One region of the Kocuria rhizophila DC2201 genome, then DNA from elsewhere that is predicted to be linked to it. Evidence: predicted binding sites of a transcription regulator. Region 1 holds the regulator's gene; each other region holds the start of a gene.
The links. Region 1 encodes HrcA, which represses chaperone genes, less so after heat shock. Its sites were predicted from a motif close to TTNGCACTCGNNNNNNNCGAGTGCNAA; they were not measured.

Region 1 (9,861 bases):
GGGCTCCGACTACCCGGTGCTGCGCGACGCCCTGGAGAAGCTGCAGCTCAACGACGCCGCCCTGGTCTACGAGCCCGAGACCTCCGCCGCGCTGGGCTTCGGCTTCCGCTGCGGCTTCCTGGGTCTGCTGCACCTGGAGATCACCCGGGACCGCCTGGAGCGCGAGTTCAACCTGGACCTGATCTCCACCGCGCCCTCGGTGTCCTACAACGTGACGCTCGAGGACCACTCCGAGGTGGAGGTCACCAACCCCTCCGAGTTCCCCGAGGGCCGGATCCTGGAGATCCGCGAGCCCATGGTCTCGGCCACCATCCTCGTGCCCTCCGAGTTCATCGGCGCCGTCATGGAGCTCTCCCAGTCCAAGCGCGGCGAGATGAAGGGCATGGACTACCTCTCGGAGGACCGCGTGGAGCTGCGCTACCGACTGCCGCTCGCGGAGATCGTGTTCGACTTCTTCGACCAGCTCAAGTCCAAGACCCGGGGGTACGCGTCCCTGGACTGGAAGGCGGACGGCGAGCAGGCCGCGGACCTCGTGAAGGTGGACATCCTGCTGCAGGGCGAGCAGGTGGACGCGTTCAGCGCGATCACCCACAAGGACAAGGCGTACTCGTACGGCGTGCTGATGACGGGCAAGCTGCAGAAGCTCATCCCGCGCCAGCAGTACGAGGTGCCCATCCAGGCCGCGATCGGTTCCCGGATCATCGCGCGGGAGAACATCCGCGCGATCCGCAAGGACGTGCTCTCCAAGTGCTACGGCGGCGACATCTCCCGCAAGCGCAAGCTGCTCGAGAAGCAGAAGGAGGGCAAGAAGCGCATGAAGATGGTGGGCCGCGTGGAGGTCCCCCAGGAGGCCTTCGTGGCCGCGCTGTCCTCGGACGAGGACAACGGCAAGGACAAGAAGAAGTAGTGCCCGCGCAACCGGAAGGTGATCCGGCTCCGGAGGACGGTGCGCTGCCCGCCGGTGCGGTGGCCCGCGCCTCGGAGCGCACCCTGAGCCTGTACGTCCACGTCCCGTTCTGCGCCGTGCGCTGCGGGTACTGCGACTTCAACACGTACACCATGGAGCAGCTCGGTGACGGCGTCTCCCGTGCGGACTACCACGCCGACGCCGCCGCGGAGGTCCGCTTCGCCCGCTCGGTGCTCGACGCCGCCGGGTCACCGCCGCGGCCGCTGCACAGCGTGTTCTTCGGCGGCGGCACCCCCACGCTGCTGCCGGCGCGGGAACTCGCCGCCATGCTGCACCAGGCCAGGGAGAGCTTCGGGCTGGCACCGGGCGCGGAGGTCACGGTCGAGGCGAACCCGGACTCCGTCACGCAGGAGACCTTCGACGTCCTCGCCGCGGCCGGGGTGACCCGCGTGTCCTTCGGGATGCAGTCCGCGGTGCCGCACGTGCTGGCGGTGCTGGAACGCACGCACACCCCCGCGAACGTGCCGCGCGCCGTCGGCTGGGCCAAGGAGCGCGGGCTGGGCACGAGCGTGGACCTGATCCACGGCACGCCGGGGGAGAGCCTGCGGGACTGGGAGACCTCCGTGGAAGCGGTCCTGGCCATGGAGCCGGACCACGTCTCCGCGTACTCGCTGATCATCGAGGACGGCACCAAGCTGGCCGCCCAGATCCGCCGCGGCGAGGTGCCCGAGGTGGATCCGGACGACCAGGCGGACAAGTACACCCTGGCGGACCGGATGCTGCGCGATGCCGGGTTCGCCTGGTACGAGGTGTCCAACTGGTCGCGGGACGCGCACGGTCGCACCGCGCAGCAGAACCGCAGCGCGCACAACATCGCCTACTGGCGCAACCAGGACTGGTGGGGCATCGGGCCCGGGGCCCACTCCCACGTGGACGGGGTGCGCTGGTGGAACCTCAAGCACCCTCTGCCCTACACGAACAGGGTCCGCGCGGGGGTCTCACCCGCGGTGGGGCGCGAGACGCTGGACGCGGACACCCAGTACGTGGAGCACGTGATGCTCGGCATCCGGATCAGCGAGGGCCTCCCGGTGGCCTCCCTACGCCCGGAAGGTCGCCGCGCCGTGGCCGGACTGATCGCGGACGGCTGGCTGGACGGCCCCGCCGCGCTGGCGGGCACCGCCGTGCTCACGGACGCCGGGCGCCTCATGGCCGACGCCGTGACGCGGCGGCTGCTGGACTGGTGAGCGCCGCGGGGCGGCGGGCAGTGCGGAGGCACTGACCCGGGGCGTCGTCGCCGAGTGCGGGCCGTCGGGTGCGCCTCCGCGGGCGCCTCAGCCGCGTCGGGCGGAGAGCGTGTCGTAGAGGTGGGTGTTGTACCGGTACTGGTGCGGCTCACCGCGGTTGACCTTGATCCCGGCGCGCACCGAGGTGACGGCCAGTGCGAGCCACGTGAGGGCCGCGATGACGGAGAAGACGCCCCCGACCACGGGAACCAGGGACAGCACGATCCCGGCCAGGACGATGATGCTGGGCAGCAGCGTGTAGTTCGCGGCCTCCCGGGACTCCTGGGCGGTGAACGGGCCGCGGTCCTTGAACACGCGGTGGATCACGTAGCTGGGGAGTACGCCCACCACGCCGCCCAGGTGCGCGAGCGTGGCCCACTGCCGGTCCTGGTCCACGTCCAGGGGCTGCGCGACGGCGGCCACGGAGTCGAACGGGGCGGGAGCGGTGGAGCCGGAGGATGCGGGGCGCGCGGGGGCAACGTCAGTCACGAGTGGGTGTCCCTTTCAGGGGCGGTGGCCGGTCCAGACGTGGATGCGGGGGTCTGGTCCGGCCATCCTACCGGCGCGGCCCCGCCCCGTGCCACGGCGCACATCACATGGCGGGACCGGCCTGCGCCGTGAGGAAGTCGATGAGCTCCTCCACGCGCCCCAGCAGGGCGGGCTCCAGGTCCGCGTAGCTGTCCACGCGCGTGAGGATCTGCTGCCAGGCCCGTCCCACGTCCTGCGGCGTGCGGTGGGGCAGTCCGAGCGCCTTGGCCATGCCGGTCTTCCAGTCCACGCCGCGCGGGATCACAGGCCACGCGGGGATCCCGAGGGCGGAGGGCTTCACGGCCTGCCAGATGTCCACGTAGGGGTGCCCGAGGATCAGCACGTTGTCCACCGCTCCGGGCACGCGCATGGCCTGCTGCGCGATGCGGGACTCCTTGGACCCGGGCACCAGGTGGTCCACGAGGATCCCGAGGCGCCGCTGCGGGCCCGGGGCGAAGTCCCGGATGGCCCCGGGGAGGTCGTCGATGCCGTGCAGCGGTTCCACCACGATCCCCTCCACGGCGAGGTCGTGGCCCCACACCTTGGCGACCAGCTCGGCGTCGTGGTACCCCTCGACCCACACGCGGGACTCCTTGGCGACCGAGGCGCGCAGGTTCTCCACGGCCACGGACCCGGAGCGGGTGATGCGCCTGGCGGCGGGGGCGGGCGTCGTGGCCGGGGGAGTGAGGCGAACCGGTTCGCCGTCGAGCAGGAAGCCCGGGCCCAGGGGGAAGGTCTTGACGCGCCCGTGGCGGTCCTCAAGGCCCACCACGCGCATCCCGCCGATGGTCTCCACGCTCACGACGGCGCCCACCCACCCGGTCTCGACGTCCTCGAGCACCATGTCCCGCTCCACCGGCAGCTCCCGGGACGACGGGCCGGTGCGGGAGACCTCGGGGCTGCTGAGGTCCTGGGGGCCCCAGCCCCACCCGGGTGCGTTCACGGTCTGCTCCTCGTGCCGGTGGCTGGATCAGCGGCGAGCGTACCAAAACCCGGGGCCCTGCCCGGCCCGTGGCGGGCACCGGGATTAGCACTGTGCGCGGATGAGTGCCAAAATTAGTGGTCGGCCACGGCGGGCACGGACCCGCCGACCCACGAGCCACGGGAGGTGAGGAGCATGGAGAACCCGCGCCGGGTGCAGATCCTGCGGGCGATCGTGGAGGACTACGTCCACTCGCGGGAACCGGTGGGCTCCAAGGCCCTCGTGGAGCGCCACCGGCTTCCGGTGTCCTCCGCCACCGTGCGCAACGACATGGCTGCCCTCGAGGAGGCCGGGCTGATCGTGGCTCCGCACACGAGCTCCGGGCGGATCCCCACGGACCGGGGGTACCGCGTGTTCGTGGACCAGATCGCCGCGCTGCAGCCCCTCACGGGTGCCCAGCGCCGGGCCATCCAGGTGTTCCTAGAGGGCGCCCACGACCTCGACGACGTCATGGAGCGCACCGTGCGGCTGCTCGCCCAGCTCACGCACCAGGCGGCCGTGATCCAGTACCCCGTGCGCGCCGGGATCACCGTGCGCCACGTGGAGCTCGTGGACGTGGGTGCCGGCACCGTGCTGGTCATCCTCATCCCCACGTCCGGGCGGGTGGCCCAGCGTGCGGTGGAGCTCGCCGAGCCCCTGGACGAGGTGCAGCTGCTCGAGCTGCGGGCCCGCGTGCTCGCGCGCGTTCTCGGCAGCACCCTGGAGACCGTGCCCGGCCGTGTGGCCGGACTGGCCGAGGAGCTGCCCGAGGCGTTGCGGCACGCCGGGGACCGGGTGAGCGAGGCACTGGCGGTGCTCGCGGCGGCGTCGGACGAGCACCGGCTGGTGATGGCCGGCACCGCCAACCTGGCCCGCTTCAGCGGGGACTTCCCCCAGAGCATCTCCCCGGTGCTGGAGGCGCTGGAGGAACAAGTCACCATGCTGCGGTTGTTGTCCGCGATGCAGCAGGACGAGCGCGGGGTGGCGGTGCGCATCGGCTCCGAGGAGTGCGACGACCCGCTGGCAGAAGCCTCCGTGGTGGCCACCGGCTACGGTCCGCACGCCGCCTCCAAGGTGGGCGTGGTGGGGCCCACCCGCATGGACTACCCCACCACCATGGCCGCCGTGCGCGCGGTGGCCCGCTACCTGTCCCGGAACCTCGGGGACTGACGCGCCCGCGCGCAGACCGTACGAACCACAGACCACAGACCCGACGAAAGCAGAAGCGACGACATCGTGAGCGACCACTACGAAACCCTCGGCGTGAGCCGTGACGCCAGCGCCGAAGAGATCAAGCGCGCCTACCGCAAGAAGGCCCGCTCGCTCCACCCGGACGTGAACCCCTCCCCGGAGGCCGCGGAGGAGTTCAAGCGCGTCTCTCACGCCAACGACGTCCTCTCGGATCCCGAGAAGCGCCGTGTGTACGACGCCACGGGCAACGAGAACGGCACGGACACCGGATTCGGCGGGGGCTTCCCCGGTACCGGCTTCGGCTTCTCGGACATCTTCGAGACCTTCTTCCAGGGCGCCGGCGCCGGTGGCCAGCGCGGCCCCCGCTCCCGCACCCAGCAGGGCCAGGACGCACTGATCAACGTGCGGGTCTCGCTCAAGGACGCCGTGTTCGGTGTGGAGAAGGACATCACGGTGGACACCGCCGTGGTGTGCCCCACGTGCAACGGCTCCTGCTGCCAGCCCGGCACCAGCCCCACCACGTGCAGCATGTGCCACGGCTCCGGCCACATGCAGTACCAGCGCCAGTCCATCCTGGGCATGGTGACCACGCAGGCCCCGTGCTCGCAGTGCAACGGCTTCGGCACCGTGGTGGAGCACCCGTGCCACGAGTGCTACGGCGAGGGCCGAGTGCGGGACCGCCGGCCGCTGAGCGTGAAGATCCCGGCCGGCATCCAGTCCGGCAACCGGATCCGGCTGGGCGGGCAGGGCGAGGCAGGCACCGCCGGTGGCCCCAACGGGGACCTCTTCGTGGAGCTGAAGGTGGACCCGGACCCCACGTTCCACCGCGAGGGGGACGACCTCCACGCGCGGCTGCGCATCCCCATGACCGCCGCGGCCCTGGGCACCACGGTGACCCTGGAGACCTTCGACGGCACGCGCACCGTCTCGGTCGAGCCCGGGACCCAGTCCGGGGCCACGGTCACCCTGGACCACCTCGGCGTGACCCACCTGCGCGGCAAGGGCCGCGGGGACCTGCAGGTGCACTTCGAGGTGGAGACGCCCCGCAACCTCACCGGTGAGCAGCGTGAGCTGATGCAGCGTCTCGCCGAGCTGCGCGACGAGGACTCCGCGGACGGCACCACGGTGAGCACCTCCCACTCCGGCGGGTTCTTCTCCCGGCTGCGCGGCCGGTTCAACGAGCAGTGACGAACCCGGTCTTCCACGTCCCCGCCCCGGAGCTCGCTGCGGCGGCCCCGGGCGGGACCCTGGAGGTCACGGGCCCGGAGGCCCGGCACGCGGTGACCGTGCGCCGGCTGCGGGCCGGTGAGCCCCTCGACCTCGTCGACGGCAGGGGCACCCGCGCGGGCTGCATGTTCACGGCGGGGGAGCGGGACCGGATGACGGTGGCCGTGGACTCCGTCACCCGGGAGCCGGTCACCGCGCCCTCCCTCACCCTCGTGCAGGCCCTCGCCAAGGGTGACCGGGACCTGCAGGCCGTCGAGTCCGCCACCGAGCTCGGGGTGGACCGCGTGGTGGCGTGGCAGGCCGAGCGCAGCATCGTGCGGCTGCGCGCGGAGCGCGCTGCCAAGACCATGGCCAAGTGGGAGGCCACCCTCGCGTCAGCCGCCAAGCAGTCCCGGCGCGCCCACTGGCCCGAGCTGGCCCCGTGGGTGGACACCGCGGGTCTCGCCGAGCTCGTGCGGGCGGAGCCGGAGACGCTGTGGCTCGTGCTGCACGAGAGCGTCGCGACCCCCTGGTCCACCGCCCACGCCGCCGCGTGGCGGGACCGCGAGCGGATCGCCGTGGTCGTGGGACCCGAGGGCGGCATCTCGGACGGTGAGCTGGCCGCGCTGCAGGGGGCCGGTGCCCGGCCGGTGCGGCTGGGCACCACGGTGATGCGCTCTTCGAGCGCCGGACCGGCGGCCCTCGCGGCGCTCAACGCCGTGCTCGGCTTCTGGGACTGACCTCACCACGGGCGAACGTGCCAGGTCCGGCCGGCCCGGGTTCCTGGGCCGCGCCTGACTGTGCCCGTCTCTCGGATCGAGGGGTCTGGTGCGCGGCCGCAGCTGAAGCCGCCGCGGGGCACCGCGGCGAGCGGGCGGCCTCGTGATCCTCGACGGGACGCGGCGCCGAACGGGCGCGCTCCCGGTGCCGCGCGCTGACGACGCCGCCCGGTCACCTCGTTCCCGCGGGCGCCGGGATCAACGCGTGACCTCGTTGGGCGAGGACACCTCGATGGCCTCGTTCCCGCTGGCGCGGGGATCAGCGGCCCGAGGAGACCGTGACCTCGTGGTCGTCGGTCAGGGTGGTCCCGTGGTCGTCGGTGCCGACCACCCGGAACGTGTACTTCCCGGGGGCGAGGTCCACGGTGGTGCGCAGCTCGGTGCCCACGGTGGGATCCGTGCCCGGGCTGGCCGCCTTGACGGAGTCCCCCTTGACCCGGCGCTCGCCCGAGACGATCTCCCAGCGCACGTTGTGCACCGACGGCAGGACGCGCGCGAACACCGTGACGGGGCTGCCCGGGTCCGCGCCGGTCTGCGGGTCGACGAGCCAGATGGGCGCGGCCACCGCGGGATCGCGGGTGAGGGGGTCGTTGAGGTCTACGGAGCCGAACGCCCGGTAGCCGGTGCGCCCGTCCACCAGGATGCGGACCTCCTTGGCCGTCGAGGCGTCCAGCAGACCCGCGGTCACGGCCGCCGCCGAGACGGTGTACACCATCTGCTGCAGCGCCATCCGCGCGTCCTCTTCCGATAGCTGCGCGGCGACCGCGGCGGCGGGAAGGTCCACGGTGACCGTTCCGCTCGGGGACACGGACGTGCCCACGCTGTCCACCGCGGTCCACAGGGTGCGGTAGTCGGGATCGGACGGGGAGGAGGCCGTGACCGTGATGGCGGCGCGCGCCACCGGATCCGCCACGTCCGTGGTCTCCGGAGTGCGGAACTCGCGGAAGAGGTAGCCGGCCTGGTCCCCGGTGCCCACCCAGTACACGGGGGCCTGCTCGGTGGCCACACCGTCCACGGAGTTGTCCGTGGCCAGGGGGGCCGAGCCGATCCCAGGAGCGGCCGCAGAGTTGTTGTCCGGGCGGTCCGCGGCGTTGCCGCACGAGCACAGCCCCACGGCGAGCGAACCCGCGAGCGCCACGGTGGTGGCACGCGTGAGGGCACGGTGCAGCGTGCGGCGCGGTGCGCGGTCGGCAGTGCTCATGCGTGCTCCTTCCCCCTCGTGCTCGAGTCTCGTGCAGTGGTTCCTGGCGCGCCCCTCGTGCGCCCCGGCCCTCGCACACGCGGGCCCAGTGGTGGGCAGCCGGAGCGGCGCGGGCAGTACTTGCAGCAATGCGGTCCCGTGGGACGCGGTGTGCGCGACCGTGCGGTGGACAGGCCAGGCACCACAACCTACCCAGTGGAAACGTGTGCTCGCCAACCCTGGGGCCCGTGCGGGACGACCGTTACCTGATTGCAACCCGACACCCCGGCCCGGCCCGGAACGGATAGGCTGGGAGGGATGACCGAACGACTCGAGGGGACCGACACCCTGACTACTGCACCCCGTGAGACCACCCGCGTGAGCGTCCACCTGCCGGACCGGGACACCGCCGTCCGCGCCCTGGGCCACTCCGACTCCACCCTGCGGCTGCTCGAGCAGCAGTTCCCGGCCGTGCGCATGACCGTGCGGGACCTCGACGTCGCGCTCGAGGGGCCGGTCGTGGACACCCGTCTGGCGGCGTCGCTGCTCGAGGAGCTGCTGGCCATGGCGCTGCGCGGCACCGAGATCACCGAGCGCACCGTGCTGCGCGTGGCCCGCATGATGCGCGATGCCCAGGACATGCGGCCCTCCGGCGCGCTGTCCTCGAGCATCCTCTCCACGCGGGGCAAGACCATCCGCCCCAAGACGGTCAACCAGAAGACGTACGTGGACGCCATCGACGAGCACACGGTGGTCTTCGGCATCGGCCCGGCGGGCACCGGCAAGACCTACCTGGCCATGGCCAAGGCCGTGCGCGCGCTGCAGGCCAAGGAGGTCAACCGGATCATCCTCACCCGTCCCGCGGTGGAGGCCGGCGAGCGGCTCGGGTTCCTGCCGGGGTCCCTCAACGACAAGATCGACCCGTACCTGCGCCCGCTCTACGACGCGCTGCACGACATGATGGACCCCGAGTCCATCCCGCGGCTCATGGAGGCGGGCAGCATCGAGGTGGCGCCCCTGGCGTACATGCGCGGACGCACCCTCAACGACGCCTTCGTGATCCTGGACGAGGCCCAGAACACCACCCCGGAGCAGATGAAGATGTTCCTCACGCGCCTGGGCTTCGGCTCCCGGATCGTGGTCACCGGGGACGTCACCCAGGTGGACCTGCCCGGGGCCACGAAGTCCGGGCTGCGCCAGGTCCAGCACGTGCTGGGCGGGATCGACGACATCGCCTTCTGCGAACTGACCGCGGCGGACGTGGTGCGCCACGAGCTCGTGGGCGAGATCGTGGCCGCGTACGACCAGTTCGACACCACCAACAGGCACCGCGTGGAGCGCTCGCGCCGCAAGGAGGACCGCCGGGCGGCCCGGGCGCCGCACGGGGCGGGGGAGCGCACGTCGGACGCCGAGGGAAGCCTCCGGTGAGCGTGGCCTTTGACCTGCCGTGGGGGGGCCCCGAGGAGCTCGTCCAGCTGCCGGACGCCTACCGCGCGGTGGACACCGAGCAGCTCTCGGCGCTCGTGGCGCTGGCCTTCGAGCGCTGGCACCTGCACCCGGACACCGAGGTGAGCATCGCCGTGGTGGACGAGGAGCGCATGACGCAGCTGCACGAGCAGTGGCTGGACTTGCCCGGTGCCACGGACGTGATGTCCTTCCCCATGGACGAGCTGCGCGAGGGCACGCCCGAGAGGCCTTCCCTGGGGGTGCTCGGGGACGTGGTGCTCTGCCCGCCCGTGGCCGCGCGCCAGGCGGCCGCCGCAGGGCACAGCACGCAGGACGAGCTGTGCCTGCTCACCGCCCATTCCCTGCTCCACCTGCTGGGC
Region 2 (9,861 bases), 730 kb from region 1:
GGCACCCGGCCGCGCGGAGCGCGCTCCGTGCCGGCCCAGGGGTCAGCGGATCTCGCGGTTCTGCGCCACGATGTCCCGCACCACGGCGCGCAGGTCCCCGCCGTTGGCCTCCGCGATCCGCCGCTGGCGCTGGTAGCCGGTCTCGCCCGTCATCATGGTCTCCACGTAGCCCAGCTCGTCAGCGCAGCCGAGTTCGGCGGCGAGGGGCTCCAGCCGGTTGAGCACCTCGGTGAGGTCCTCCGCCACGGGGCGCTCGTGGTTCTGGGCGTCCCGGATCACCACGGCGTCCAGCCCGTAGCGGGCGGCCCGCCACTTGTTCTCCTGGTGGTGCCACGGGGGCATCACCGCAATGCTGCGCCCCTCGTCCAGGGTGCGGGAGAAGGACTCCACGAGGCACTGCGTCAGCGCGGCCAGGGCGCCGATCTCCCGGAGGTTGGAGGGCCCGTCGCACACGCGCATCTCCACGGTGCCGAAGCGCGGCACGGGGCGGATGTCCCAGCGGTTCTCGGAGATCTCCTCGATCACGCCGGTCTCCATGAGGTCCGAGACGTAGGCCTCGTACTCGCTCCAGGAGTCGAAGTGGAAGGGCAGCCCCGCGGTGGAGAGCTGCTGGAAGATCAGCGCCCGGTGGGAGGCGTAGCCGGTGTCGTGGCCGCACCAGTAGGGGGAGTTCGCGGACAGCGCCAGCAGGTGGGGGTAGTAGTTCATGAGCCCGTCGAGCACGGGCAGCGCCTTGTCCCGGTGGTCGATGCCCACGTGCACGTGCATGCCGAAGATCACCATCTGCCGGCCCCAGTACTGCGCCCGGTCCAGGACCTTGTAGTAGCGCTCCGCGTCCACCACGGGCTGCTCGGTCCAGTCCGAGAACGGGTGGGTGCCCGCGGCGAAGATTTCCAGGGAGCGGGGGTCGGTGATCTTCCGGATCCGGTCCTGGGTCTGCGCGAGGTGCTCCACCGCCTCGGGAACGGCGCTGCACACGCCCGTGACCATTTCCACGGTGTTCTGCAGGAACTCGCCCGTGACCTGCGGGTGGTCGCCCTCCTCCCCGAGCTCGGGGTACTCGCCCACCACGGCCTCCAGGACCTCCTGGGCGCGCGGGGCGAGCTCACCGGATTCGCGGTCCACGAGCGCGACCTCCCATTCCACACCCAGGGTGGAGTTCTCGGAGGTCTCGAAATCAATGTGCACGGCGTGGTCCTCTCGTGGGTGCGCCGGGAACGGCATCGGTGCCCTGGACCGCGGTGCGGGCCGGGCTACGCGCTGCCGTGGTCCCTGGAACAGGGAACCTCAGTCTAGGGGGTCGACCACCAGCACCACGCGCCGCTCCCTGCCGGAGTCCACCACGCGTGTCATCACGAAGGTCGCGCGCCGCGTGCCGCGGGGGGCCAGCTGGCGGCGCAGCTGCTCGGGGGTCACGTCCGTGCCGCGCTTCTTGACGTCCAAGGTGCCCACGTCGTGCTCGCGCACCCAGCGCCGCAGCACCTTCACGGTGTGCGGCAGCACCTCGCGCACCGCGTACGACCGGGCGAGGGGTGTGTCCGCGGGGGTCTCCGAGGAGAGGTAGGCGATGCTCGGGTGCACCAGGTGGGCGTCCAGGCGCTGCGCGAGATCCGTGACGAGCCCCGCGCGGATCACGGCGCCGTCGGGCTCGTGGAGGTACTCGCCCACGGGACCCAGCAGGGCGCCGTCGGCGGGCGGGGACTGCCAGGTCCGCGCGGTCAGCTCCACCGCCGACGACGCCGCGGGGCCGGCACCGCGCCCCAGCACGAGTGCCGCACGGGCCACGTCCGGGCGGCGCACCGCGTTGAACCACAGCACGGCCTCCACCACGTCCCCGCGGTCGGAGATCCACTGGGCCTCCGCGCCGGGCGGGACGTGCTCGTGGGGGATGCCGGGCCCCAGCTTGGCCCCGACGGCCAGTCCCGCCTCCGCGAGTCCCGCGACGAAGGACAGGGGAGGGGAGAAGGCCTCGGGGTCGAAGACCCGCCGGGTGCGTCCGTCCCCCGTGACGCGCCGCGCCGGGTCAAGCCACACGCCCTGGGCGGGGCCGGCCTCGAGGGACCGCAGGTCCAGGGACCGGGCGTCCGCGCAGACCACGCGAGCGTGCGGCCAGCCGGTGAGGTTGAGGGTGGCGGCCGCCGCCGTGAGCGGATCGAGCTCCACCGCGGTGACGGTGCGGTCCAGGGCGGCCAGCGCCATGGCGTCCGCCCCGATCCCGCAGCCGAGGTCCACCACGTGCCCGATCCCGGCCTGCGCGAAGCGCTGGGCGTGCAGCGCGGCCACGGACCAGCGGGTGGCCTGCTCCACGCCGTCGCGGGTGAAGACCATGTGCTGGGCGAACTCGCCGAACTTGGCCCGGGCCTTCTCGCGCAGCCGCGACTGGGTGAGGGCCGCGGCCACCAGCTCGGGGTCGTGGCCCTGGGCGCGCAGGGTCTCGTTGAGCGCGAGGGACGCCGCGGCGTCGTACGGGGGCAGGGAGTCCAGCAGCTCGCGGCCCTCGGGGGTGAGCAGGCGGGCGAGGCCGTGGGCCTCGGCGTCGTCGGGTGCGGTGGGTGGGGTCACGGCTCCATCAGACCACGGGCGGGCCCGCCCGTGCACGGAGCACCCGGACGCGCGGCACGCAGCCCCCGCGGCGGCGCCGGGACGGGCTCCGGGCGGGGCATGCGAATTACGAAGGAAACATGATGCGTAATTAGGTTAGGCTTACCTGGTGGCCGGCCGCCCGTTCCCTGACGACTCCACCAGAATGCGAGACACCCATGTCCTCCCACCGCCTGCTGCCCGGTGCGGCACTGTGCACCGCCGCCGTTCTCGCCCTCGCGGGCTGCGGCACTTCCGGGGGCTCCGCCGATCCCTCGGCCAGTGCCTCCTCGTCCACCGTGAGCATCCAGGACGACAAGGGCGAGCAGAAGGTCACCGTGCCGCCGCGCTCCGTGGTGGCCACCGACAACCGCGTGTTCGAGACCCTCGCGGACTGGGAGGTGCCGCTCAAGGCCGCCCCCAAGCGGCTGGTCCCGGACACCATCTCTTACTCCCACGACGACTCCGTGGTGGACCTCGGCTCGCACCGTGAGCCCAACCTGGAAGCAGTGGCCGGGGTGGACCCGGACCTCGTGATCAACGGCCAGCGCTTCGCGCAGCACTACGACGCCATCCACAAGCTCGTGCCGGACGCCACCGTGCTCCAACTCGACCCGCGGGAGGACCAGCCCCTCGACTCCGAGCTCAAGCGCCAGACCTCGGCACTGGGAGAGGTCTTCGGCAAGCAGGAGGACGCCGGCAAGCTCGCCGAGGCCCTCGACAAGGCCGAGCAGCGCGCCAAGGACGCCTACAGCGGCCAGTCCACCATGGGCCTGATCGTCTCGGGCGGGAACATGGGATACGTGGTGCCGAAGACCGGGCGCACCATCGGCCCGCTGTTCGAGATGGTGGGGCTCAAGCCCGCCCTCGAGACCAAGGGCTCGGACGACCACCAGGGGGACGACATCTCCGTGGAGGCCATCGCCAAGGCCAAGCCCGAGCTGCTGATCGTGATGGACCGGGACGCCGCCCTGAAGTCCCAGAAGGACTCCACCCCGGCCGCCGAGGTCATCGAGAAGTCCGAGGCGCTCAAGGACGTCCCGGCGGTGAAGAACGGCAACGTGGTGTACCTGCCCGCAGACACCTACACCAACGAGGGCATCCAGACCTACACCGAGATCCTCAACGACCTCGCGGACAAGCTGGAGCGCAACGGCAAGAGCTGACCGGGCCGCCAGGCCCCCATCCCGCGGCCCCGCGCCAGCCACGCGCGGGGCCGCGGCACGAGCACACGGAAGCACACAGGTACCCATGACCGCGACAGCCGCAGCCACCGCCCCCGCACCGAGGGCCCGCTCCGCACCCACCGGGGTGCTGCGGGACCCCTGGTTCTGGGCGGCGTCCCTCCTGGTGCTGGGGCTGCTGGCCGCCTCGGTGCTCACGGGGGTCGCGGACCTCTCCGACCCGGAGGAGGGCCGCCGGTTCCTGACCCTCACGAGGATCCCGCGCACCCTCGCCCTCGTGCTCGCCGGCGCGGCCATGGCCATGTCCGGACTGGTCATGCAGCTGCTCACGCAGAACCGCTTCGTGGAGCCCACCACCACGGGCACCACGGAGTGGGCCGGGCTGGGGCTGCTGGTCATGATGGTCGTGGCCCCGGACGCCGGGCTGAGCGCACGGATGCTGGGCTCCGTGGTCGCGGCGTTCGCGGGGACCATGGTGTTCTTCGCGGTGCTGCGCCGGATCACGCTGCGCTCCTCGCTGATCGTGCCGATCGTGGGCATCATGCTCGGCGCGGTGGTGGGCTCCGTGTCCACCTACCTGGCGCTCGTCACGGACCGGCTGCAGAACCTCGGGGTGTGGTTCGCTGGCAGCTTCACGTCCGTGCTCAAGGGCCAGTACGAGACCCTGTGGGTCGTCGCGGCCGTGGCCGTGCTGGTGTTCCTCGCCGCGGACAGGCTCACGGTGGCGGGGCTCGGCGAGGACGTCGCCACCAACGTGGGTCTGAACTACGAGCGCATCATCCTGGTGGGCACCGCGCTCGTGGCGGTGGCCACGGGCGTGGTCACCGTGGTGGTGGGCAACCTGCCGTTCCTGGGGCTGATCGTGCCCAACGTGGTCTCCCTGTTCCGCGGGGACGACCTGCGCTCCAACCTGCCGTGGGTGTGCCTGCTGGGGATCGGGCTCGTCACGGTGTGCGACCTGATCGGGCGCACGGTCATCATGCCCTTCGAGGTCCCGGTCTCGCTGATCCTGGGCGTCGTGGGAGCGGCCGTGTTCATCGTGCTGCTGCTCAGGAGCCGCCGCCATGTCTGAGCTGCGCTCCCGCCGCCCCGCCGGTTCCCCGGCCACTCCGGCCCGCGGGCGTGACGCCGCCCGGCCGTCCGACGGGGCCGCACCCGCTCCCGGGCACGTGGCCTCCGTTCCCGTAGGAGCCCGCTGCGGGCGCCGTGCGGACCGGCCCGCCGCCGGGGGCTCCCGTGCGTTCACCTTCGCCGCCCACCGGCGCCGGTACTGGCTCGTCATGGTGGCCCTGGCCCTCGCTGGTGCGCTGTTCTGCGCCGGGATCCTCACCTGGGCCAACCCGCTGCCGTTCGGCACCGCGGGGTTCTGGCGCATTGCCGGGACCCGCGCGAGCGCCGTGGTGGTGATCGCCGTGGTGGCCGTGTGCCAGGCCATGGCCACCGTGGCCTTCCAGACCGCGGCCGAGAACCGGATCGTCACCCCGTCCATCATGGGCTTCGAGTCCCTGTACGTGCTGGTGCAGACCACCGCGGTGTACGCGCTGGGCGTCGCGGGGGTCTCCGCGGTGCAGGGGCTCACGCAGTATGCCCTGCAGGTGGCCCTCATGGTCCTCTTCGCCCTGGTGCTGTATGGCCGGCTGCTGTCCGGCAAGCATGCGAACGTGCAGGTGATGCTGCTGATCGGCATCGTGCTGGGCGGCGGGCTGGGGTCACTGTCCACGTTCATGCAGCGGCTGCTGTCACCGAGCGAGTTCGACGTGCTCAGCGCCCGGCTCTTCGGCTCTGTGTCCAACGCGGACCCCGCCTACTTCCCGCTGGCGGTGCCCCTGTGCGCGGCGGGCACCGCCGCGCTGCTGCTGCGCTCCCGGAGGCTGGACGTGATGGCCGCCGGGCGGGACGTGGCCACGAACCTGGGGCTGGAGCACCGCAGGGAACTGGTGATCACCCTGTTCTGGGTCTCGGTGCTGATGGCGGTGTCCACCTCCCTGGTGGGGCCCATGACGTTCCTGGGGTTCCTGGTGGCCACCCTGGCCTATCAGTTCGCGGACACCCACGAGCACCGCTTCGTGTTCCCCATGGCGGTGCTGCTGGGCTTCGCGGTGCTCTCCGGGGCCTACTTCATCCTCAAGAACGTCTTCTACGCGGAGGGCGCGGTGTCCATCATCATCGAGCTGGTGGGCGGAACCGTGTTCCTCGTGGTGATCCTGAGAAAGGGCAGACTGTGATCCGGCTGGACGGACTGAGCAAGCAGTACGGGACGGACACCGCCATCGGGCCGGTGGACCTGGAGATCCCCGAGGGCGGCATCACGGCCCTCGTGGGACCCAACGGGGCGGGCAAGTCCACCCTGCTGACCATGATGGGCCGGCTGCTGGGCGCGGACGCCGGGACCGTGGTGGTGGGCGGCCACGACGTCACCACCACCCCGCCGCGCACGCTCGCCACCGTGGTGTCCACGCTGCGCCAGGAGAACCACTTCACGGCGCGGCTCACGGTGCGCCAGCTCGTGGGCCTGGGCCGCTTTCCGTACACGCGGGGGCGGATCAACAAGGAGGACGAGAGGATCATCTCCGAGTCCATCGAGTTCTTCGACCTGGGCCCGCTCCAGGACCGGTACCTGGACCAGCTCTCGGGCGGGCAGCGCCAGCGCGCCTACGTGGCCATGGTGCTGTGCCAGCAGACCGCCTACCTGCTGCTGGACGAGCCCCTGAACAACCTGGACATGCGCCACTCGGTGCACATGATGCAGCACCTGCGCCGCGTGGCGGACGAGCTGGGGCGCACCGTGGTGATCGTGCTGCACGACATCAACTTCGCGAGCCACTACGCGGACCGGATCTGCGCGGTCAAGGACGGGAAGGTCGTGGAGTTCGGCACGCCCGCCCGGATCATGACGGACGAGACACTCACCCGCGTCTTCGACACCCCGGTCACGTGCCACGACGGCCCCGGCGGACGGCTCGCGGTCTACTACTGAGGGTCACGACGCCGCTCCTCGCCCGGGCGCGCGAGCTCGCCCTCTCCGGGCACGGAGCGGGCCGCCCCCGCGCGGGATCCGGGCGCCGGCGCTGCGGGAACGTGCTCGCGCGACCCCGGGGACAGTGCGGCGAGGCGGTCGAGGGGACCGGGCGGCGTCGTGACGGGACGTGCCCGGAGGCCCGGTTCAGCCCACAGGGGAGTGGCGCGGGCGCGCCTTGACCGGGCGCGTCCCGCGTCCCTACAGTGCTATTAGCACTCTCCCAGGGAGGGTGCTAAAGGCCAGGCGCTCAATCGGCACCGCGACGACGGTTGGCACGCCAACTGGCCTGTGGCGCTCGCCGTCATGGGACCCCATGGCACGCGGCGGACGCACACCGTCTCACACGCCTAGAAGAAAGGGAGAGATCGTGTCGGTCTCCATCAAGCCCCTCGAGGATCGCATCGTGGTTCAGCCGCTGGCCGCTGAACAGACCACCGCCTCCGGTCTGGTCATCCCGGACACCGCCAAGGAGAAGCCCCAGGAGGGCACCGTCCTGGCCGTGGGCCCGGGCCGCGTGGACGACAAGGGCAACCGCATCCCCGTGGACGTCAACGAGGGTGACCTGGTCATCTTCTCCAAGTACGGCGGGACCGAGGTCAAGTACAACGGCGAGGAGTACCTGGTGCTCCCGGCGCGCGACGTGCTGGCCGTCATCGAGAAGTAACTTCTCCACACCCTTTTCGTACGCGGTGCCCGACCGCCCGGCAACGGGCCGCGCGGGCACCGCGTACGTCGTCTCCGCACTCTTTCCCGGTTCCCTAAGGAGCAACTCCCATGCCCAAGCAGTTGGTGTTCGACGACACCGCTCGCAAAGCGCTCGAGGCCGGCGTGAACCGCCTGGCCGACACCGTCAAGGTCACCCTCGGCCCCCGCGGCCGCAACGTGGTCCTGGACAAGAAGTGGGGCGCGCCCACCATCACCAACGACGGCGTGACCATCGCCCGTGAGGTGGAGCTCGAGGACCCGTACGAGAACCTCGGCGCTCAGCTGGCCAAGGAAGTGGCCACCAAGACCAACGACGTCGCCGGTGACGGCACCACCACCGCCACGGTGCTCGCCCAGGCCATTGTGAAGGAGGGCCTGCGCAACGTGGCCGCGGGCGCCGCCCCCAGCGACATCAAGCGCGGGGTCGAGGCCGCGGTGGCCACCGTGTCCCAGCGCCTGCTCGACAACGCCCGTCCCGTGGAGGGCAAGGACGTGGCGCACGTGGCCGCGATCTCCGCCCAGTCCGAGGAGATCGGCGAGCTGATCGCCCGCGCCTTCGAGACCGTGGGCACGGACGGCGTGATCACCATCGAGGACGGCTCCTCCACCGAGGTGGAGCTGGACGTCACCGAGGGCATGCAGTTCGACAAGGGCTACCTGTCCCCGTCCTTCATCACGGACCAGGAGCGCCAGGAGGCCGTCCTGGACGACACCTACGTGCTGCTGTTCCAGGGCAAGATCTCCGCCATCCAGGACCTCATGCCCGTGCTGGAGAAGGTGCTGCAGGCCAAGAAGCCGCTGACCATCATCGCGGAGGACGTCGAGGGCGAGGCCCTGTCCACCCTGGTGGTCAACAAGTTGCGCGGCACGCTGGACGTCGTGGCCCTCAAGGCCCCCGGCTTCGGCGACCGCCGCAAGGCGATCATGCAGGACCTCGCGGTGCTCACGGACGCCACCGTGATCACCCCGGAGCTCGGCATCTCCCTGGAGGGCGTGGAGCTCTCCCAGCTGGGCCGCGCCCGCCGCATCACGGTGACCAAGAACCAGACCACGCTCGTGGACGGTGCCGGGTCCTCGGACGCCGTGGCCGAGCGCGTGGCCGAGATCCGCTCCGAGATCGCCCGCACGGACTCCGAGTGGGACCGCGAGAAGCTGCAGGAGCGCCTCGCGCGCCTGGCCGGCGGCATCTCCGTGATCAAGGTCGGCGCCGCCACCGAGGTGGAGCAGAAGGAGCGCAAGCACCGCATCGAGGACGCCGTGTCCTCCACGCGTGCCGCGCTCGAGGAGGGCATCGTGGCCGGCGGCGGTTCCGCGCTGGTCCACGCCTCCGCGTCCCTCAACGGCACGGACCTCGGCCTCGAGGGCGACGCCGCCACGGCCGTCAACATCGTCCGCCGCGCCCTGACCCAGCCCCTGCGCTGGATCGCGGAGAACGCGGGCCAGGACGGCAACGTGGTGGCCTCCCGCGTGGCCGAGATGGAGCCGGGCAATGGCTACAACGCACTGACCGGCGAGTACGAGAACCTGCTCTCGGCGGGCATCATCGACCCCGTGAAGGTCACCCGTTCCGCCCTGCAGAACGCGGCGTCCATCGCGGCCCTGGTGCTCACCACCGAGACCCTGGTGGCCGAGAAGAAGGACCAGGACGAGGACTGATCCCGGTCCCGCGCTCCCGTGGGTGCCCTGCCCGCTCCGGCGGGGGCGCCCCGGGCTGAGCGGGTGAACGCAACGGCGGTCCACTCCCGAGGGAGTGGGCCGCCGTTGCCGTGCCCGGGATCGTTCGGGCCGTCGGGCGTTCTCCCGGGCGCACCGCGCGCCGGGCCAGGGACGGCGAGAGGGCCCGCTCCACACGGAGCGGGCCGCTGCGCTGCCCGCGGCGGGGGTGCCACGCCACGCGGCTCCCGCACGAGCGGCGTCGTCCGGGGTGCCCGGGCACAAGGCCGTACGGGGGAGACCCACGAGCAGTGCCCGGGTTGGCCCCGCTTGCGCGCCTGGCATAGCCTGACGCGATGCGCTTCCCCCCACCCCCGCTTTTGCATCCCGAGAAGACCCCGCCCTGGGACACCCGAGGTCCGGGCGTCGGCACCGCGGCGAGCTCGACCCCCTCCGAGCGCGTGGCGCGGTACTCGGGGTTCCGCCCCGAGGTACAGGGCCTGCGCGCGGTGGCGGTGCTGCTCGTGGTGGTCTACCACGTGTTCGTGGGGCGGGTCTCCGGCGGGGTGGACATCTTCCTGTTCATCTCCGCGTTCTTCATGACCCTCTCCTTCGTGCGCAAGATCGAGGGTGGGCGGCCGCTCGGGCTGGGCCGGTACTGGCTGCACACGTTCAAGCGGCTGCTGCCGCTGGCCACCCTGGTGATCCTGGGGACGTTCT
Region 3 (9,861 bases), 1.1 Mb from region 1:
GCGGGTGCTCTAGGGCGGAGGTGGCCCGTGTGGCCGCTCAAGGGCGTGACGTCCGACCCGGGGGTGGCCATAGTGGGACTCGCGAGGAGCACTAGCGCCGAGAAGTAGGCCAGGCAGTCATCCGCACGGTTCGACGAGCCTGGCTCGCGCTTTTAACAGGCGCTTGTAACAGGTCAGGTCAGCTCCACCACGTCAGCCACCAGCGGAGCGGCCAATCCAGTCCAGCGGCCACGCTTCTGGTAGCACCACGCCACGGCATCGGACACCCAGAGCAGTGTCTCTTCGTGCGCCCTGGGAAAGTCGTAGCGCGGTCGGTTCTCGGAGGACTGGAGCGCCTGCCCGATGATCTTCTTGTCGTGGGCATACGAAGACTCGTCCTTTTCCACCCACAAGTGGTCCGCGCCGCTGGCCGCAGCATCTCGCGCGAGGGCCCCCAGACACAGCGGCCTGGCTTCCTTGTCTCTGAGCCCTCGCGCCACGTACACGTTCACCACGGTGTCGAGGGCGGAGAACTCCTTCAGCAGCTTCTTGCGGCGGTCATCGCGTTCATCGGTGAAATGGATCCTCTTCTGACCAGACAGCGCCAAGGACCGAACAGCCTTTCGGGCGCGGTTCACGTCTCCGGCGGCAACCGTGCTTGCCACCACGTAGTAGCCGCCCACTTTGGACTCATCAACAAAGACGTGGGAGTAGAGCTCGTACCGGGCCCTTCGTGAAGCGTACTGCGGGGCGCGACACCGATGACTGCCGAGAAAACCCCTGGTTCGAGCTGAGGGGAGGCGGTCCCGATGCACAGGAACCGGAGTTCACGCTTCGCGTCACCTCAGTCCCGCGCCTCCCGCGTCCTCTTGTCGTTCGCCTTCCCGATGGCCTCCACCAGCTCGTCCTTGGTCATGCCCGAACGGCCCTGGACGTCCAGCTCCTGGGCGATCTCGTAGAGGTGCTCCTTGGAGGCGTTCGCGTCCACGCCGCCGGCGGTGTCCTCCTTGTTGAGCCCACCCTTTTCCGCGCTGGCGTCCGACGGGCCGTTCTCCTCCTTGGGCTCCCAGTGGCCCCCCACCTTCTCGTGGGTGTGCTTCACCGCGGCCCACGCCGTGCGGGCCGCGCGGGACTCCTCCTGGTACTTCTCCTGTGCGGAGTCGTACGCCTGCGCGAACGTGTCCTGCGCCTTCTCGTCGGAGCGGCGCAGCGTGGACGGAATCTCGTCCTGCCGCGCGCGGCCGTTCTTCTTCGCCTTCGGCACGGTGTCCTCCTTCTTGTCGGGGATGTCTCCGGTGCTTCGATTCTAGGAACGACGACGCCGCCCGCCCCACCCTTTCGGGCCCGTCACCTCCCGTGACGGCCGGGCGAGGGTCCGTGGAAGCACCGCCGCTCGCCTTGAGCATAGTCCGCTCAAGATAGGTGCCCGAACCCTTGGCACTCTGCTGGACCGAGTGCTATATTTTTTGTAGTTGAGTCAGTGGGACTCAAGAAACGTGACAGCGCCGGATCCGGACACCAGCGGCCGAGCGCTCCACGGAGGTCACGCACATGGAAGGAATGACTGTCATGGCTACTTTCGATCCGTTCACCGAGGTCCAGAACTTCGCCAACCAGGTCCTCTCCACCCGCAACGGCCTGGAGCAGATGCCCATGGACCTGTTCCGCCGGGGCTCCAACTACTACCTCGCCGCGGACCTCCCGGGCATCGACCCCACCAGCGTGGACGTGGACGTGGACGGCCAGCTGCTGACCATTCGCGCGCAGCGCCGCCTGCCCTCTGCGGAGAAGGACACCAAGTGGATCGTGCGCGAGCGCCGCAACCACTCCTTCGTCCGCCAGCTGAACCTGGGCCAGGGCATCGACACGGAGAACATCACCGCCGCGTACGACAACGGCGTGCTCACCGTGACCATCCCCGTGTCCCCCAAGTCCCAGCCGCGCAAGATCCAGGTGGCCACGGGCCAGAACCAGGACAGCGTGGTGCTGGAGAACGGCCAGCAGGAGCAGAAGACCGAGTCCTCCGAGGACTCGGAGAGCTGAGCGCCCCGGCATCACCCGGGATGCACTGAGTGAGCCACGAGGGCCCGCGGGATCTCCCGCGGGCCCTCGTGCATGCCCGACGGGGATTCCACGCACGGGGCCCCGTAGCGTCCGCCCCACCGCGTGAGGAGCCGCCGACGCGGCGTCGCGATGTCCGGTCCTCCTCCGGGACCGCCCGCGACGGCGCGCGCGGCGTCGCCCGTGGAGTGCGGCGGTGCGCGGTGGTGCGCGGCTCAGCCCGCGAAGAAGAACCGGGTGAGGTGGAAGAACACCGGTGCCGCGAAGATCAGGGAGTCCATCCGGTCCAGGATCCCGCCGTGACCCGGGATGAGGGCGCCGAAGTCCTTGATGCCGCGGTCCCGTTTGAGGCTGCTCATCACGAGCCCGCCCAGGAAGCCCAGCAGGCAGGAGACCAGGGCCAGCACCCCGGCCTGCCACGGGGTGAACGGGGTCAGCCACCACAGCGCGGCGCCCAGGGCCGTGGCGGAGAGGACCCCGCCCACGAAGCCCTCCCACGTCTTGTTGGGACTCACGGTGGGCGCGATCCGGTGCCGGCCCATGGTCTTGCCCCAGAGGTACTGCAGGACGTCCGAGCCCTGCACCACCACCGCGAGGAACAGCAGCAGTGCCCCCGCCTCCACGCCACCAGACCCCACGGCGGAACCGTCCGCCGCGGCCTTGCCGTGATGGATGGCCACGGGCAGCTGCAGCACGGCCGGGAGGTAGCTCAGGGCGTAGACGCACACCATGAGACCCCACTGGCTCAGGGCGGCCCGGTGCAGGAAGGACTCCGTGCGCCCGGACAGCGCGAGCAGCACGGGCAGGAACAGGAACGCGTACACCGGGATGAAGATGGCGAACATCCCGTACCAGTGCTCCCACACGAACCAGAAGTGCAGCGGGGCCAGGACCACCAGGATCCACGTCAGCACCCAGCGGTCCCGCTCCCCGGGCGGCAGCAGGTTGGCGAACTCCCGCAGGGCCAGCAGGGACAGGGCGAGGAACAGCAGCACCACGGCGGTCTCCCCCAGCGCCAGGCTGCCCACGAGCACCGCCACCATGATCCACCACGCGAAGACCCGCTGCCGCACGTTCAGCAGCGTGGCTCGCAGCCCCTCCGACGCCGTGCGCCGGTACATCAGCTCCGCCACGACGGTGGCCAGCACCAGGAACCCCAGCAGTCCGGAGAGGAACCACCACGTGGGCCCGCCCAGCAGTCCGATCACCATAACGGCCTACCCCTTCTCCCGCAGTTCGCGCGCCACGGCCCGCAGCCGGGTGGCCACGGTCAGCGCGCACCCCAGCACCACGAGCACGAGCGTGACCCACAGGACGGTCCCGCGCGGCCACCCCCACCACGGGTCGGTGACGCTCAGCAGGATCCCTGCCATGAGCAGCCACATGCGCCGCTGCTTGGGCAGCACCCCGCCGAACTGCTGCGCGCACCCCGCGCTCACGCCCAGGGTGCGCACGTAAGCGGTGAGCACCGCGAGGCTCCCGGCCAGCCACCCCAGGGCTGCACCGCCCGCCACGGACGACGCCGCCCAGCCGGCCCCCGCGAGCAGCGCCAGGTCCGAGATCCGGTCCGGCACCTCGTTGTAGAGCTCCCCCGTGGGGGTGCGCAGCCCGCCCTCCACGGCGAGCATCCCGTCGAACATGTTGCACAGCAGACGCAGGGGGATGCAGAGCGCGGCGAGGACGAGAGGGAGGGCGCGGGCGGCGTCGTCCGCGTGGACCGAGACCACCAGGCACCCGCAGCCCACCAGGGAGACGAGCACCGAGGCCACCGAGATGTGGTTGGGGCGCAGGCCCGCGCGCTGCAGGGCACCCGCGATGGCGGTGGCCCACCCGGCGGAACGCTGCGGGATGGGCCTGCGCAGGGGATCGGTGGTGGCCATGCGGCGTCTCCTCGGGCCGTGGGGACTGTGGATCTGCGCCAACAGTGGCATACCCGCTGGCCCGTGGTGGTTGGATGTCCACAACCGCGCCACCTCGATCCCACCGGGAGACCACCGTGCACAGCAGCACCTTTGAAGAGCCCGCACCACCTTGGCCCTCGCGCCAGGCACGGCTGACCTGCGGAGACGGGCCGCGCGCCGTCCCGGGAGCCGCCGTGACGCACCGTGCGCGCCCCCGGAGCGGAGGAGCACGGTGAGCGCGCTGCGTGACCACGCCGTGGCCGGGCTGTGGGGGTTCGCCGAGGCCACTGCGTTCTTCGTGGTCCCGGACGTGTGGCTCTCCGCGGTCGCCCTCCGGAACCTGCCCCGCGGGCTCACGGGCGCGGCGTCGGCCACGGCGGGCGCGCTGGTGGGCGGCGCCGTGGTGCACCGCTGGGGCGCGCGTGCCACCGGGGACGACTCGGCCAGGATGCTCGCCCGGATCCCCGCGGTCTCCCCCGCCATGGTCGAGCGCGTGGAGCGGGAGATGGCCGCGCGGGGGTTCACGGCCGTGCTCCTGGGCCCGCTGCGGGGCACCCCCTACAAGCTCTACGCCCGCACCGCCGGACTGCGCGGAGACCCGCTGCCCCGGTTCCTCGCGTGGTCCGTGCCCGCGCGGACCCCGCGCTTCGTGGTGGTCACCGCTGCGGTCGGCGGGATCTCCGCCCTGCACGGCCGGCTCTGGCCGCACGCTCCCGAGCGGGTGCGGTGGGCGATCTTCGGCACCGGGTGGACCGCGTTCTACGCGTGGTACTTCCGCACGGTGGGCAGGGACTGAGAACGGGCCCCGGACACCGACCGCAACGGTCGGCACCCGGGGCCCGTCGAGCCGGCGCGAGGGACGCTCAGCGGCCCATCCAGCGCACCACGCGGTCGAGGTCCTCGGTGGCGCGCTCGGACCACACCATCAGCGCGTACACGTGGGGCCCGCCCTCGCACACCACGGTGGTGGTGTCCACGCCTGCGCGGACCAGGTCCGTGACGAACTCCATGGTGTCCGGGTAGAGCATGTCCCGGTCCCCCTGCAGCACGAACGTGCGCGGCAGCCCGTGGACGTCCCCGAACGCGGGGCTCACCGCGGGATCCGTGACCTCACGGGTGCCGGCCCACCAGCGGGCCGCGGCGCGCGGGCCCTCGGTGTCCAGCATGTGGTCCACGGAGCGGTACTGCTCGATCTCCGGGTTGCTCACGGTCGCGTCCACCCACGGGGAGATCAGGATCAGCCCGGCAGGCGCACCCATCCCCGCATCGCGCAGCCGCATGGCCTGAGCGACCGCCAGGCCGCCACCGGCCGAGTCGCCGGAGAGGAACACCCGCGACCCGAGGCCGTGCGCCAGGTCCCACACGCCGTCGGCCAGGGCCAGCGCCTCGTCCACCGTGTGGTCCGGGGCGAGCCCGTAGCCCGGCACCACCACGGTGGCCCCGGTGCGCTGGATCAGCGCGTCGATCCACCGCCAGTGCGTGGTGGTCACGGGGTGCACGTACGCGCCGCCGTGCCAGTGGACCACCACGGGGGCATCCGCGAGCGGGGTCCGTGGCCGGGCGACGACCACCGGCCGTCCGGCCACCATGACCTTCTGGAACTCCACGCGCCTGTGCATGGACCGGTGCGGTGCGGCCTCCTCACGGGGCCGGGCGAGGGAGGCCAGCAGCTTCTCCTCGGACTCCCACACGTTGGGCAGCACCCGCAGCCCCTGGTCGGTCACCCGCAGCGCGGGGTCCGCCGGGACCAGGACCACGTCCGGCGTCGGCTCCGCAATCTCCGCCAGGACCGGCTCGGCCGTCGCACGGGGTTCCGGGTCGGGGTCCGCGTCCTGCTCCACGGCGTCGTTCCCCGTGGGGGCCGCGGCGTGGCGGCCGTGCCGCTGAGCGCGGTGTCGCTCGGTCTCGGTGCGGGTGTCGGCCGCGGGCTCCTCGCCGCGCGGTGAGTCCGCGCCCGACGCCGCGTGGTGGGCTGCCGCGCCGACGGTCGCCGCAGCCACCGGTGCGGCCACGGCCGCTCCGGTGTGCTGCGCGGTGCCGCGCTGGCGCCCGGGGGACTCCGCGCGGTGGCGACCCTTCGCGTGGGAGCGGCGTGTGGCGTCGTCGTCCGCCGCGGCCGTGCCAGCGGCGACCGCCGCACCGGCGCTCGCGCGGGTCAGGGACTCGCCCTCGACGTCCACGTTCGGCATGATGCGGTCCAGCCAGCGCGGCAGCCACCAGGCCTTCTCGCCCAGCAGACGCATGACCGCCGGGACCAGGAGCATGCGCACCACGAAGGCGTCCAGCAGCACACCGCCCGCGAGCGCGAAGCCGATGGGCTTGATCATCGCCAGCTCCGAGAAGATGAAGCCCGCGAACACGGAGATCATGATGATCGCGGCCGCGGTAACCACGGAGCGCCCGGCCCGGAAGCCGTACACCACGGCCTGGCGCGCGGGGTGCCCGTGGACGTACGCCTCGCGCATGCCGGAGACCAGGAACAGCTGGTAGTCCATGGCCAGGCCGAAGAGGATGCCGATCATCAGGGTGGGCAGGAAGCTCAGGATGGGCCCGGGATCGTGCACGCCGAACACGGCACCGCCCCAGCCCCACTGGTACACGGCCACCACGGCGCCCAGGGAGGCGAGCACCGAGAGCAGGAAGCCCAGGGTGGCGATCACGGGAACCAGGATCGAGCGGAACACCATGAGCAGCAGCAGGATGGAGATGACCATGACCACGCCCAGGTAGAGCGGGAGCTTCTCGCCGAGCAGCTGGGAGACGTCGATGTTCGCGGCGGTGGTGCCCGCCACGCCCACGTGGACGTCCTGCTGGGAGCCGAGATCCCCGTTGAGGTCACGGATGCTGCCCACGAGGTTCTCGGTGGCCGCCTCCGCGGGACCGGACTCGGGGATCACCTGGATCACACCGGTGGTGCGGTCGTCCGTGAGCTGGCCGGGCAGGACGTTGGCCACGTCCTCCTGCTGCGCCAGGCGGTCCGAGACGGCGTCCATCTTCTCCTGCGCCCGGGCCTTGTCGAGACCCTCGGGCAGGTCCACGACGACGGCGATCGGGCCGTTCTCGCCCGCACCGAAGTCCTCGGCGATGCGCTGGTACGCCCTGTACTGGGTGCTGTCCTGGGCCTCGGTGGAGGCGTCCGGCAGCCCGAGGCGCATGCTCTGGGCCGGCAGGGCGAGCACGATCAGCACCGCCGCGCACGCCACGGTGCTCAGCCACGGGTGGCGCAGGTGCAGGGGCACGTTGTGCTCGTCGATCACGCCCTCGCGCGGCTCGGCGCCACGCTGCTTCCTGGGCAGCACCCGCGTGCCGGCCAGGGACAGCAGCGCGGGGGTGAGCGTGAGGGTCATGAGCAGGGCCACCAGCACGGCCAGACCCGCCGCGGTGCCCATCAGGCCCAGGAACGGGATGCCGGTGACGTTCAGCGCCACGAGCGCCACGATCACGGTCAGCGCCGCGAAGAACACCGCGGTGCCCGCGGTGCCCACGGCCATCCCGATGGACTCCCGCACGGGCATTCCCCCGCGCAGCTGCTGGCGGTGCCGGTTGAGCACGAACAGCGAGTAGTCGATGCCCACCGCCAGGCCCAGCATCACGCCGAGCATGGGCGTCACGGACATCATGTCCACCACGCCGGAGAAGGACAGGGTGATGCACGAGGCCACGGCCACGCCCAGCAGCGCGGTGAGCACGGGCAGCGCCGCGGGCACCACCGCCCGCAGCATGATCAGCAGCACCAGCGCGGCCACGACCACGCCGATGACCTCCGAGGGGCCCAGCAGCGCGGTGATGTCCTGCGCGATCTCCTGGGAGAAGTCCACGTCCACGCCGTCCACCGGGTGGCTGCGGACCGCGTCCATCACGGCGTTCTTGGTGTCCGCCTCCACCGCGTTCTGCTCCTGCGTGAAGTTGACCACGCTGATCGCGGAGTTCTGGTCCTTGGACACCACGCGGTAGTCGCCCATGCGCTCGAAGGACTTCTCGCCCTCTTCGAGCTGGGCCTTCTGCTGCTCCATCGCGGCGGGATCCACCCCGCGCTGCTTGAGCACCTGCTCCGCGCTCACCCCGGGCGGCAGGCTCTGCTTGAGCTGGGCGATCTGCCTCTCGCCCTGGTCCAGCTTCGCGCGGCCGTCCTTGAGCTGCTGGCGGCCGTCGTCCAGCTGCTGCTGGCGTTCGAACGGGTTCACGGTGGAGGCCACGCCGGAGACGTCCTGCGTGGCCTTGAGCGCATCGGCGATGCCGTCCTTCTGCGCCTGCGTGAACGCGGAGCCGTCCGTGGTGTGGAAGACCACCCGTCCGGTGCCTTGGTTGGCCTCGGGCATCTCCGCCTTGAGCCGGTCCGCCAGGTTCTGGGTCTCGGTCCCGGGGATGGTGACCGCGTTGCTGAGGTTCACCCCCGAGAGGGCCACCCCGCCCACGGCCAGCGCCAGGACGGCGAGCCACACCAGGATCACCGCCCACGCGTGAGCGGCTGCGCTCTTGCCCAGCCTGTAGAGAAGTCGTGCCACGGGATGTCTCCTACTGAATCGGAAGGGTTCTCTTGCGTGCGCCGCCGGGTGTGCGCCGCAGCGCGTGCCCGGGCGGTGCGGGGCGGGCCCCGCGCGAGGTCGGAGGGCGCCGGCGGACAGGCCGACGCCGCGTGGTCAGGAGTCGAAGCCCCGCCCCAGGACGTCCAGGGCGGTGGAGAGCAGCTCGTCCCACGTGCGGCGGCCCCGCTCGTCCAGGACGCCGCCGGTGCGGGCGAGCCACTCGTCCAGGCACTCGGCGAAGGAGTTGATGAGGGTGGTGGCCACCAGGTGCGTCTGGAACGGCGTGTACCGGGGCAGCCGCTCCCGCAGCACCTCGTCCAGGCGCTGCACCGCGGTGCTGGTGACCCGGAAGCTCCACAGGGACGCCGCCGGGGTGCCCTTGACGTCCACGGAGAGCACCGGCTGCAGCTCGGCGATCAGCCCGCGGGAGCGCAGGGCGTGGATCAGCTGCCGGTAGACGTCCCCCAGGCTCGCCTCCCCCGCCGGCCCGGGGTCTGGCAGCTCCTCCAGGACCCGGTCGATGAGGTCGGTGGCCAGTTCCGACAGGTGCTCGAACACCGCGTCCTGCGCCGAGGGGAAGTGGTTGAAGATGGTGCGGCGGGACACCCCCGCGCGCTCCGCGAGCTCGTTGACGGTCACACGATCCGCGCCCCGCTCCGTGGCCAGCTCCCCCGCGGCCACGATGATGGCCCGGCGGTTGCGCAGCCGGATGGCCTCGCGCTTGTCCTTGGGCTCCGCCGCGGGCCGCTGGCGGCATCCGGAGATCAGCTGGGGTGTCACGTGCGCCATCGTACGGCAGTCATTGCACTGTGTGCACCTTTCTGTGCGGAGGGTCTCACCGGTCCGCACCGGGGGCGCCGGTCTCCACCTCAGTGCAGGTAGCGCGCCCGCACGTCCGCGGGCAACATGCCCCCGCCCGTGAGCCACGCGAGGTGGGTGGCGCCCTCCGGAACCCGCACCCCGGCACCCTCGAAGGAGTCACCGCGCGCCGCGTCCCCCGCCACCCGGAGGATGGATTCCAGCGCCGCGGCAGCCGACGGTTCCACGACCATGCCTTCTGTGGCATACAGAGCCTTGACCTGGTCCGTCATCTGCTCGTCCGACGCCGTGACGCACCCCGCGATGAGCCCCTGCATCGCACGTCCCACGAAGCCCGAGGGTCGCCCCACGGCCAGACCGTCCGCGACCGTGCGGGTGCTGAGTCCCAGCTGCGCAACCGAGATGCCGTCGTGAAGGCCCGTGTGCAGCCCCAGCAGCATGCACGGCGCTTGGGTGGGCTCCACGAACGCGCAGCGCACGGCGTCCCCGAGCTCCCGCACCAGCCCGTAGGCCACGCCACCGGGTGCACCGCCGATCCCGCACGGCAGGTGCACGACGAGCGGGTGGTCCCGGTC

Region 2: a site for HrcA is predicted at 6,993-7,019, ahead of groES (co-chaperone GroES). Genes of this name have one in related genera too.
Region 3: a site for HrcA is predicted at 1,414-1,440, ahead of KRH_RS10995 (Hsp20/alpha crystallin family protein). Genes of this name have one in related genera too.

Annotation. Positions count from the first base shown of each region.
Region 1 is NC_010617.1:1,455,306-1,465,166, reverse strand. It holds gene lepA (translation elongation factor 4) at 1-907, shown strand, start outside; gene hemW (radical SAM family heme chaperone HemW) at 907-2,151, shown strand; gene KRH_RS06385 (DUF4870 domain-containing protein) at 2,239-2,679, opposite strand; gene KRH_RS06380 (DUF3097 family protein) at 2,783-3,661, opposite strand; gene hrcA (heat-inducible transcriptional repressor HrcA) at 3,836-4,849, shown strand; gene dnaJ (molecular chaperone DnaJ) at 4,916-6,058, shown strand; gene KRH_RS06365 (16S rRNA (uracil(1498)-N(3))-methyltransferase) at 6,055-6,816, shown strand; gene KRH_RS06360 (GerMN domain-containing protein) at 7,115-8,056, opposite strand; gene KRH_RS06355 (PhoH family protein) at 8,354-9,463, shown strand; gene ybeY (rRNA maturation RNase YbeY) at 9,460-9,861, shown strand, end outside.
Region 2 is NC_010617.1:724,918-734,778, forward strand. It holds gene KRH_RS03240 (glutamate--cysteine ligase) at 43-1,188, opposite strand; gene KRH_RS03245 (class I SAM-dependent methyltransferase) at 1,288-2,562, opposite strand; gene KRH_RS03250 (siderophore ABC transporter substrate-binding protein) at 2,760-3,746, shown strand; gene KRH_RS03255 (ABC transporter permease) at 3,832-4,836, shown strand; gene KRH_RS03260 (iron chelate uptake ABC transporter family permease subunit) at 4,934-5,989, shown strand; gene KRH_RS03265 (iron ABC transporter ATP-binding protein) at 5,986-6,741, shown strand; gene groES (co-chaperone GroES) at 7,151-7,447, shown strand; gene groL (chaperonin GroEL) at 7,558-9,144, shown strand; gene KRH_RS03280 (acyltransferase family protein) at 9,498-9,861, shown strand, end outside.
Region 3 is NC_010617.1:2,548,314-2,558,174, forward strand. It holds gene KRH_RS10980 (GNAT family N-acetyltransferase) at 1-13, shown strand, start outside; gene KRH_RS10985 (hypothetical protein) at 174-662, opposite strand; gene KRH_RS10990 (ChaB family protein) at 824-1,243, opposite strand; gene KRH_RS10995 (Hsp20/alpha crystallin family protein) at 1,549-2,022, shown strand; gene KRH_RS11000 (phosphatidate cytidylyltransferase) at 2,256-3,251, opposite strand; gene KRH_RS11005 (CDP-alcohol phosphatidyltransferase family protein) at 3,258-3,920, opposite strand; gene KRH_RS11010 (hypothetical protein) at 4,174-4,737, shown strand; gene KRH_RS11015 (MMPL family transporter) at 4,805-8,446, opposite strand; gene KRH_RS11020 (TetR/AcrR family transcriptional regulator) at 8,582-9,247, opposite strand; gene KRH_RS11025 (D-serine ammonia-lyase) at 9,337-9,861, opposite strand, start outside.